Marinoscillum sp. 108: one gene and its partner. The protein of the gene in region 1 interacts with the protein of each later gene in a pairwise test. Links are inferred from orthologs where the notes say so. Each region holds a gene or a part of one and is shown on either strand. Other genes may lie near its edges.

Region 1 (3,398 bases):
ATCGCCACATAGCACTCACCCAGACTATCGTAGCCATTGGCCACTTTTGGATTTCTTTTAATATTTAGCTTAAAAAACTCCTCGGCTTTCTCGTACTGATTGGCGCCAGCCAGCTGATAACCCAGGGTGTTCAATTCATTCATTGTGGCAATCTCCTTAGCCTCATCAGCAGTTTTTACCCCTGCTTCGATATCTCCCTTCTGAAAAAGTAAGGCTGCTTTCATTCCGAGTGTTTGCCCGGTTCTGTTTGCGGCGATTGCCTGATCAGCCCATTTAACGGCCTCTTCATGGTTAATGTTGTTCTGAAGACAATAATTTGCTGCAGAAAGTGGCCCTTGCCAGCCAAATCCCTGCACTCCCCTCAGATCATCTCTGAATTTGGCCAAAATGGTCTCCTGACTCACCGCAAGCTTGATGGGAATCTGCTTCTTTTCCCACATCAGCGCCAACGTGCCGGAGGTGAGTCCTACCTCTGTAAACTGATAGGTCAAAACATTGGTGAATGGTGCTTCCTTCATCTGAACCTTCACTCTCAGCGCATCTTCTGTCTGCTCATACCAGAAACTTCCCCACGAGGATGTGTTTTTCGAAAAGATGATGGTCACTGTGCCGCTTTCTTCCGGGATCATGTGCAGCCCGTAGGTGCCAGCCCCAAGCTGCTCTCCCTCTATGAGCACTGGTGTGGAGAACGAAATAGTCGTATTTTCATTGGCTCCGGCCCGCCAGGGCATAGGCTTCTGGTTGCCGAAAGCATTGGGAGCAAGTCCCCAGGGCACCTGTGAACCCCATATCTGACCTGTACGGTCGTTGTTTCCCCTGATCACTGATGGTCGCGAATAGTTCACAGTGATGGTAGTAAGCGCGATGGTTTGGTTAAGCTCTGCCGCAGGGCTAGGCCTGGGTGTAGTCAGCTGAGCTGCAGCTCCTCCCACCAGCAGCAATGACAAACTCAAGAAAAGTAATTGTTGATTGATTAGCTTATTCATGATGTTGCAAAGGTTTGGTTGTTTATAGATACGAAACAAGCCAAGTACCCACGAACACTATTTGATAAGCGGCATTTTATGTAATCGGTCATTGAACACTTTAAAGGGCAAGAAAAAAGCCAAAGGAGGAAATCCTTTGGCTAGTTTTTTTTTAAATACGAAGGGCTGATTAGCCATTCATGGAAATCAGAAACTCGTCGTTGTTTCTGGTTCCTTTCATCTTGCTGAGTAGGAATTCCATTGCTTCGTTGCTATTCATGTCAGACATGAACTTACGAAGGATCCATACACGTTTAAGCTCTTCAGCATCCATGAGGAGATCCTCACGTCTGGTACCAGATGCCGGTACGTCGATGGCAGGGTATACCCGCTTGTTGGAAAGTTTTCTATCCAACTGGAGTTCCATGTTACCAGTACCTTTGAATTCCTCAAAGATCACTTCGTCCATTTTAGATCCGGTTTCGATCAGTGCTGTAGCGATGATGGTCAATGAACCACCGTTCTCCACGTTTCTTGCTGCTCCGAAAAATCTCTTAGGCTTGTGCAATGCGTTGGCATCCACACCACCAGAAAGAATTTTACCTGAAGATGGTACCACGGTGTTGTATGCCCGAGCCAGTCTGGTAATAGAATCCAACAGGATCACTACATCATGTCCGCATTCCACCATTCTTTTGGCTTTCTCCAGCACGATGCTCGATACTTTTACATGCTTATCTGCCTGCTCATCAAAAGTAGAAGCAATCACCTCTGCCTTTACCGAACGTGCCATGTCTGTTACTTCTTCAGGACGCTCATCGATCAGGAGAATCATCAGGTAAACTTCAGGATGATTTTCAGCGATCGCATTCGCTATTTGCTTCAACAGTACAGTTTTACCTGTTTTTGGCTGAGCCACGATCATCCCCCTTTGTCCTTTTCCTATCGGTGCGAAAAGGTCCAAAATACGGGTGGAGTAATTGTCTGCCTTGGTACACAGGTTAAGTTTTTCCTCTGGGAACAAAGGTGTCAGGTATTCGAAAGCAATTCTATCCCTGATTTCTTCAGTGGTTTTTCCATTGACACTGGATACTCTCAGCAGGGCAAAATACTTCTCACCATCTTTTGGTGGTCTGATCTGTCCTTTCACGGTATCTCCGGTTTTCAGACCAAATAATTTGATCTGAGATGGCGATACGTAGATATCATCCGGGCTGGCCAGATAATGATAGTCACTTGACCGTAGGAAGCCATAGCCATCCTGCATGATCTCAAGTACCCCTTCATTTTCGATCACACCGTCAAATTCCTTGATGTCTTCGTTGAACTGTGCCTTTCTGCCTTTGTGCTCGTTGCGAGGCTCTTTTCTTTCTTTAGACTCACGGTCCTCAGACTTGGGTCGGTCCTCAGATCGCTCGTTTTCTCTTCGCTTATTGGGCTTATTGTGCCCTTCTGATTTTCCTTCTCTTGGCTTTTGCTCTTTGGCTTCTCCCCCTTTGGCCGCTGGAGCTTCTGCTGATGACTCAGTTTCTATCTCTATGTCCAATGATTTCAGTAGATCTTCCGGGCTTTTTGCCTCGGCCTTCTCTGTGGGCTTGTTTTCCTTTACATTCTCGCGCTTTTTGTTAGCGGGTCTTGGAGGCCGGCTTTCAGATTTGCTTTCGGGTTTGCTCTCAGGTTTGCTTTCCGGCTTTTTTTCTTCTTTCTTGATCTTTTGGATTTCACTATCAGGCAAAGTGGCCTGTTTGTCAAGAATTTCGTAAATAAGGTCTTTTTTAGCAGTTTTTTTGGCGTTTTTCACGCCTAGATTTTCGGCTATCTCTCTTAGTTCAGAAAGGAGCCTTACACTCAAATCGTCTAAAGTGTACATAAATAAGTTGTGGGTTTAATAACTGGATCCGCTGCATAGAAACGCGCGGAATTTTTTTGAAATAAATATCGAAATGGATAAAAATTAAGTGGAGACCACTTGAATTGCACCACAAGTATATGCTAACGGTGAATATTTCACAAATATACGCATATAATTCTGGTGATGGGGCTGTTAATAAATAATGGATGCTTTTCCTTTTATTGGCACAATGCCTTTTAAATTTGCCACTTCAAAAATCAAGCACCGATGTTACAAGTAACTGCAGTAAAGGAAAATTTTGAGAATTTCGTCAATGGACTGAAAAAACGGGGCATTCAGAATGCCGAGGAGCAGCTCAATGAGCTCATTCAGCTGGATGACGAGCGCAAGAAAACCCAGCAATCCCTTGATGACATTCTGGCCAATTCTAATCTTCTGGCCAAGAAAATCGGACAGCTTTATAAGGAAGGCAAAAAAGAAGAGGCTGATGCTGCCAAGGCAGAAACCGGCCAACTCAAAGAAGAAAGCAAGCAGCTGAGTGAGGTACTCAGTGCCATCGAAAACCAACTACTGGACAAACT
Region 2 (7,221 bases), on another replicon or contig:
AGTATTTTTCACAACCTTGTACTCCACACCTTTCTTGAAGCACATCTCTCTGAACTTGTTGATTTGCTCAACAGTCAGTCCTGATGTGTCAGTGATGTAGAAGTGGTCTGTTTGCTGAAATTTTTCTGTTAAACCAGCAATCACTTGTGCTTTTTCTTCTCTAGTCATAACGTCTTATAGTCCAGCTATGCTATTTTTATCAACAGCTATTCCCTTACTCATTGTACTGGATAGTGTGATTGATTTAAAATATGTACCCTTGGCTGAAGAAGGTTTCAACTTCGCCACAGTTTGAATCATCTCTACTGCATTTTGCATGATCTTCTCTGGATCAAAGGAGATCTTACCAATGCTTGTATGAATAATTCCTGTTTTATCAACTTTGAAGTCGATCTTACCTGCCTTTACCTCGGTTACCGCCTGAGCAATATCCATGGTTACAGTGCCTGACTTAGGGTTAGGCATCAATCCTCTTGGTCCGAGTACTCTACCTAACTTACCCACTTTAGCCATTACTGTTGGCATTGTGATGATCACATCGATCGCAGTCCATCCACCTTCTATTTTGGTGATGTAGTCGTCAAGACCTACATAGTCCGCTCCAGCTGCCTTAGCCTCTTCCTCCTTATCTGGAGTACAAAGCACTAGCACCTTCACTTCTTTGCCAATCCCGTTAGGCAGAGCCACCACTCCACGAACCATCTGGTCCGCTTTACGTGGGTCTACACCCAGTCTAATATCAATATCAACAGACGCATCGAATTTGGAAAAGGTAATATCCTTTACCAATTGAGCAGCCTCTTCGATAGAGTATTCCTTATTTACGTCAACAAGCTCTGCAGCTTTTTTCTGATTTTTCGTAATCTTTCCCATTGTACTATTTAGTTAGCCCAAGGCGCTTTACCAGAAACTCTTACTCCCATACTTCTTGCTGTACCAGCTACCTGACGCATCGCTGCTTCAATTTGAAAAGCATTCAAATCCTGCATTTTCAACTCGGCAATTTCCTTCACCTGATCCCAGCTGATAGAACCTACTTTCGCACGGTTTGGCTCAGCAGAACCTTTTTTCAACTTAGCAGCTTCCATAATCAATATTGGAGCTGGAGGTGTTTTAATTACAAAATCGAAAGACTTGTCAGTATAGATCGCAACAACTACCGGGAGCAATTGACCCTGCTTATCTTGAGTTCTTGCATTGAACTGTTTACAAAACTCCATGATATTTAGTCCCTTAGAACCAAGTGCTGGTCCTACTGGAGGAGAAGGATTTGCCGCCCCTCCCCTAACCTGGAGTTTCAAATAACCTGTTATCTCTTTAGCCATTAGATTATTCTTGTTTTTCTACCTGTATGTAATTCAACTCTACAGGAGTGTTTCTTCCAAAAATTTTAACTGTAACATTTAACTTCTTTCGATCCTCAAATACCTCTTCTACAGTACCGGTAAAGCCACTGAATGGACCATCCATAACTTTTACCGACTCACCCACTATAAAAGGTGTATCAAGTTTCTCTTCGTACTCCTCGGCTTCATCGACTCTACCTAAAATTCTGTTCACCTCATTTTGACGAAGTGGGACAGGATCCTTGGAAGCGCTGGTAGAACCTTCACCAAGAAAACCAATAACATCTGGTGTATTGGTAATAATATGCTGAGTCTCGCCATTGCTCAAATCAGCTTGTATGAGGATATATCCTGGAAAAAAGTTGCGCTCACGTACACGCTTCTTTCCATTTCTCATTTCGTATACTTTCTCAGACGGAATAAGCACCTGGGTTACCAGTTGCTCAATGCCATTCCTAGCGATCTCTTGTTCCAGGTAACCCTTTACCTTCTTCTCACGGCCACTAATAGCCCGTACTACGTACCATTTGAACTCAGACATCCCTTAAAATTCGTTATAAAACCATTTCATGGCATTTTCGAATCCAAAGTCGAAAAGCCCTATCATCAGAGCGAAAATCAAAGAAGCGACCAAAACGAGGATGCTACTGTTTTGCAGATCAGCGTATTTAGGCCAGGTTACTTTGTGAAGCAACTCATCGTAAGCCTCTTTAAAAAAAGATATTACCTTATCCATCGTTATGTTTAAAGATTGCACGGGAGGAGGGACTCGAACCCCCAACCAATGGTTTTGGAGACCACTACTCTACCAATTGAGCTACACCCGTAAAAAAACCATGCAGCCCAAAAGGACTGCAAAGTTAGATGAATCAATATTTATAAACAAATGCCATCTGAAATTAATTTCCAGATGGCAATGTTTTGAAATTCAATTAGTCAAGGATCTCAGTAACCTGACCAGAACCAACAGTTCTACCACCTTCTCTGATCGCAAATCGCAGACCTTTTTCAAGAGCGATAGGGTTGATCAAATTTACTTCGATGGTTACGTTATCACCTGGCATTACCATTTCCACATTTGCAGGAAGCATGATCTCACCAGTTACGTCTGTTGTTCTAACGTAGAACTGAGGACGGTATTTGTTGAAGAAAGGAGTGTGACGACCACCTTCTTCTTTAGAAAGAACGTATACCTCAGCATTAAACTTAGCGTGAGGAGTTACAGAACCAGGCTTACAGATAATCATACCTCTTCTGATTTCGCTCTTCTCAATACCTCTCAAAAGCAAACCAACGTTATCGCCAGCTTCACCTCTGTCCAATATCTTTCTGAACATCTCCACACCAGTGATGGTAGACTTAAGACCTTCAGCACCCATACCGATGATGTCAACTGGATCTCCAGAGTTGATTACACCCCTTTCGATTCTACCAGTAGCTACAGTACCACGACCAGTGATTGAGAATACATCCTCTACAGGCATCAAGAATTCTTTATCAACTGCTCTAGGAGGAAGTGGAATAAACTCATCCACTGCATTCATCAGCTCTTCTACTTTTTCTACCCACTTAGGCTCACCGTTAAGTGCACCAAGAGCAGAACCCTGGATAACTGGAATGTCATCACCTGGGAAATCATAATCAGAAAGAAGCTCTCTGATTTCCATTTCCACAAGCTCAAGAAGCTCAGGATCATCAACCAAATCCACTTTGTTCATGAAAACAACCAAAGCAGGAACACCTACCTGACGAGAAAGAAGGATGTGCTCTCTTGTCTGTGGCATAGGACCGTCAGTCGCTGCTACCACAATGATAGCTCCGTCCATCTGGGCCGCACCAGTAACCATGTTCTTAACATAGTCAGCGTGACCAGGACAATCCACGTGCGCGTAGTGTCTTTTTTCTGTCTGATACTCAATGTGTGAAGTATTAATAGTAATACCTCTTTCTTTTTCTTCAGGTGCATTGTCAATTGAAGAAAAGTCTTTCATTTCTGCAAGGCCTTTTGAGGCAAGTACAGAAGAAATAGCAGCAGTTAATGTGGTTTTACCATGGTCAACGTGACCAATAGTACCGATATTAACGTGCGGTTTTGAACGATCAAAGGTTGCTTTAGCCATGTCTGATAATCCTCGGTTTAAATATTAAATAAATAAGTCAAAATAAAATATCCCAAATATTACCAACCAAATGGTTCCCCTTGAGGATACAAGAGCCAATGACGGGATTTGAACCCGTGACCTCTTCCTTACCAAGGAAGCACTCTACCCCTGAGCTACATCGGCTTTGGGAATTTCAAAAGGTTGATAATTCGAGCGGGTGACCAGGTTCGAACCGGCGACCTACAGCTTGGAAGGCTGTCGCTCTACCAACTGAGCTACACCCGCTTTTTAACATTTTGTGGGGGGAGAAGGATTCGAACCTTCGAAGACATAAGTCAACGGATTTACAGTCCGTCCCAGTTGGCCGCTTTGGTATCCCCCCAACTAACATTTATACTCTATCAAAGTACTCCCCTTTTTCGGTTCTCCTTGAAAAAGGGAATGCAAAATTATACGCTTTTTTATTTTAATCAAATTTTTACCGTTAAATCTGGAATCATTTTTTCAAAGCATGTTTTTAACCTTCCGAGGCCCTTTTTCGCAGCCCAGGTTCATTGATTTTCATTATTATAGTGGCCTGGAAAATGATATGACCGATATGAAACTAAAAGTAGAAGTAAATGGGCGCAATGAGTTTCAAATTGCGGAACGTGAAGGGGGGGCATTCATCAATGGCGAAGAAACATCTTATAGCCTACACAAGAAGTCTTCTAATGAATTTCTCCTTTACCAAAATCAACACGTCTATCAGATCTCGGTAGTGGAGTCACATGACAGCACCTTGACCTTAAATATTAATGGAGAGGAATTCAGCGTAAGCACCAAAGATCACATTGCCCAAATCCTGGAAGACCTGGGAATGGACGTGATCACCAACGAGGTAATCAATGAAATCAATGCTCCAATGCCAGGCACCATCATCGATATAGCGGTGTCTGAGGGTCAGGAGATTCAGGAAGGAGATACCATTCTAATCCTGGAAGCCATGAAAATGGAGAACATCATTAAATCTCCTGTGAATGCCACGATTCAGAAAATACACATTGGAAAAGGTCAAAACGTGGAAAAAAATCAAGTTCTGGTATCTTTTTAAGGATCATGGGCGCTTGATATGGTAATCTTTATACTTTTGTGAAATTTTAATCAACAAACAATTATATAGCCCTGCATGAAATATAAAAGGATACTCCTCAAACTTAGCGGCGAAGCCCTCATGGGAGAAAATCAACATGGCATAGACCCCAACAGACTGGAACAATATGCTATGGAAATCAAACGAGTCCATGAAAAAGGCCTTGAACTGGCCATAGTGATTGGAGGAGGAAACATCTTCAGAGGAGTGGATGGAGAGAAGTCAGGAATAGACAGGGTACAGGGAGACTACATGGGTATGCTGGCCACTGTCATCAACGCCATGGCGCTGCAAAGTACGCTGGAAAAGCACGGAATGTACACCCGACTGATGTCAGGACTGAAAATGGAACAGGTATGTGAGCCTTTCATCCGACGAAGAGCGATTCGGCATTTGGAGAAAAATAGGATTGTCATCTTCGGTGCTGGTATAGGTAACCCATACTTCACCACGGACTCTACTGCCAGTCTGCGGGCCATCGAAACTGAAGCTGACGTGGTGCTAAAGGGCACACGAGTAGATGGAGTCTACACGGCTGACCCTGAGAAAGATCCTACCGCGACCAAATACACTCACGTGTCTTTTCAGGAGGCCTACGAAAAAGGACTGAGCATCATGGACATGACGGCTTTTACCCTTTGCATGGAAAACAATCTCCCAATTATCGTATTTGACATGAATAAGCCTGGAAATCTATTTGATATCATAGATGGAAAAGAGGTGGGTACTTTAATCAATTAACACAATGGAGGAAATCGACTTTTATTTAGATCACTCACAAGAAATGATGGACAAAGCAGTGAGCCACTGCAACTCCGAACTGGCCAAAATAAGAGCTGGTAAGGCCATGCCTAACATGCTGGATGGAATCACTGTGGAATATTACGGAGCAAGCACTCCGCTACAGCAAGTAGCCTCAGTGACCACACCGGATGCCAGAACTTTGAGCATAAAGCCCTGGGAAAAGAAGATGATCCCTGAAATAGAAAAAGCCATCATCAATTCTAACCTTGGTTTCAACCCTCAGAATGACGGTGAATTAATCAGGATCAACATACCACCCCTTACCGAAGAGCGCAGAATCTCATTGGTGAAGCAAGCCAAATCAGAGACTGAAAACGGCAAAATCAGTGTGCGAAATGTGCGCAAAGAGGTAATGGATTCGCTCAAGAAGCTCTTAAAAGACGGAGCCTCTGAAGATGCCATAAAAGGAGCTGAAGAGGAAGTGCAGAAGATCACAGATCTCCACACCAAAAAGCTGGATGACCTACTGGAGCTGAAGGAGAAGGATATAATGACCCTCTAAATTGACGGTCAAATAAACAGTTTACGTGCCTGAATCATTTCTTCCACACGTGCAGGCACCAAATATTTGATAGATCGGTTTGCTCTTATCATTTTCCTGATAAGGGTAGCCGATATGTCCATCTCCGGCGCTTCTATCAACCGCACATTTGAGTGCTCCGTCAAATCTGATTTCTGAGCATTGGGCCTGGGGTAAACAATCAGCCCATAGTGATCCAAAATTACCTGATGATTCTTCCACTTGGTGAACGAGCCCAGGTTATCCTCCCCGATAATCAGGGTAAAGCTATGATCGGGATGCTTTTCAGTCAATACGGCCAAGGTGTCCACTGTGTAGCTGGGCCTGGGCATCTGAAACTCCACATCACTCGCCCTGAAATGGTAGTCATCCTCAATGGCGGCCTGTACCAAATCATATCGGTCAAACTCGTGTAGGAGGTTCTTATTTTTTTTGAATGGATTTTGCGGCGATACGATAAACCATACCTGATCCAGCTCTGTAGACTGATGAGCCACATTGGCAATAATCAAATGCCCAACATGGATAGGATTGAAAGATCCGAAAAAGAGTCCAACTTTCATTTGAGGAAATCATTTACAACCTGCTCAGCTTCCCTGAAAGCGGTCTTCAAATCTCTATTGATCAGCTCATAATCGAATTTCTCAGCGTATTGCATTTCAGCCTCTGCTTTGCCGACCCTACGCTCCAACGATTCTTTGGTTTCTGTTTGTCTCTTCTCCAGACGCTCGCGAAGCACATCCACACTTTCAGCATTTACGAAAACAGAGAGTGCCCTGTCTCCAAGTGCTTCCTTCAGGTTCACCCCTCCAATGACATCCACATCAAAAATCACATGATAACCTTCTGACCAAAGACGCTCCACCTCAGCTTTGAGCGTACCGTAGAATACCCCGGGGTACACCTCCTGCCACTCATACAGCTCTCCTGCCTCAAGCTTCTTGCGAAAGTCTGCCTGCGAAAGGAAATAATAATCCTTTCCGTCTTCTTCCATACCAGCCCTTTTGGCACGTGTAGTCGCGGAAATCGAAAATTTCAAATTGGGAATGGTCTCGATGAGATGCTTTACAATGGTGGTCTTACCGGCACCTGATGGTGCACAGAAAATTACTGCCTTGCCTCGGCTCATATGATCAGGCTGATTGAAAAACTTTATTTCTTATAGCTTGCGCCAGGTCAGCCGGTACTTTTTGATTGGTAAGTTTACTTCGCAACAGTTCTCTGATTTGTTTCTCTACTTCGTACTGCTCGAAGCAAACCATGCACTTATGAATATGGTTCTTCAGATAAATCTCCTGCTCCTCAGTGGCTTCATTG

What was found.
Region 2: the proteins of rho (region 1) and nusG interact in binary tests that used the Escherichia coli proteins (3 or more experiments, as listed by UniProt). The link is inferred for Marinoscillum sp. 108 from one-to-one orthologs.

What each region holds. Positions count from the first base shown.
Region 1 is NZ_LR734808.1:2,740,254-2,743,651, reverse strand. The notes cover bases 496-3,398. They hold rho (transcription termination factor Rho), read right to left. Parts: upstream 2,836-3,398; coding sequence 1,156-2,835; downstream 496-1,155. Other genes in these bases: serS (serine--tRNA ligase), read left to right, coding at 3,085-3,398; GV030_RS11005 (DUF2911 domain-containing protein), read right to left, coding at 496-986. In the rest of the region: more of GV030_RS11005, read right to left, coding at 1-495. UniProt on the Escherichia coli protein: Facilitates transcription termination by a mechanism that involves Rho binding to the nascent RNA, activation of Rho's RNA-dependent ATPase activity, and release of the mRNA from the DNA template.
Region 2 is NZ_LR734817.1:657,463-664,683, forward strand. Bases 109-3,014 are described here. They hold nusG (transcription termination/antitermination protein NusG), read right to left. Parts: upstream 1,888-3,014; coding sequence 1,330-1,887; downstream 109-1,329. Other genes in these bases: rplJ (50S ribosomal protein L10), read right to left, coding at 109-168; rplA (50S ribosomal protein L1), read right to left, coding at 175-873; rplK (50S ribosomal protein L11), read right to left, coding at 882-1,325; secE (preprotein translocase subunit SecE), read right to left, coding at 1,891-2,082; tuf (elongation factor Tu), read right to left, coding at 2,279-3,014. Outside these bases: more of rplJ, read right to left, coding at 1-108; more of tuf, read right to left, coding at 3,015-3,466; GV030_RS20445 (biotin/lipoyl-containing protein), read left to right, coding at 3,960-4,541; pyrH (UMP kinase), read left to right, coding at 4,617-5,321; frr (ribosome recycling factor), read left to right, coding at 5,326-5,886; nadD (nicotinate (nicotinamide) nucleotide adenylyltransferase), read right to left, coding at 5,895-6,467; gmk (guanylate kinase), read right to left, coding at 6,464-7,033; GV030_RS20470 (anti-sigma factor), read right to left, coding at 7,038-7,221. UniProt on the Escherichia coli protein: Part of the processive rRNA transcription and antitermination complex (rrnTAC). The complex forms an RNA-chaperone ring around the RNA exit tunnel of RNA polymerase (RNAP).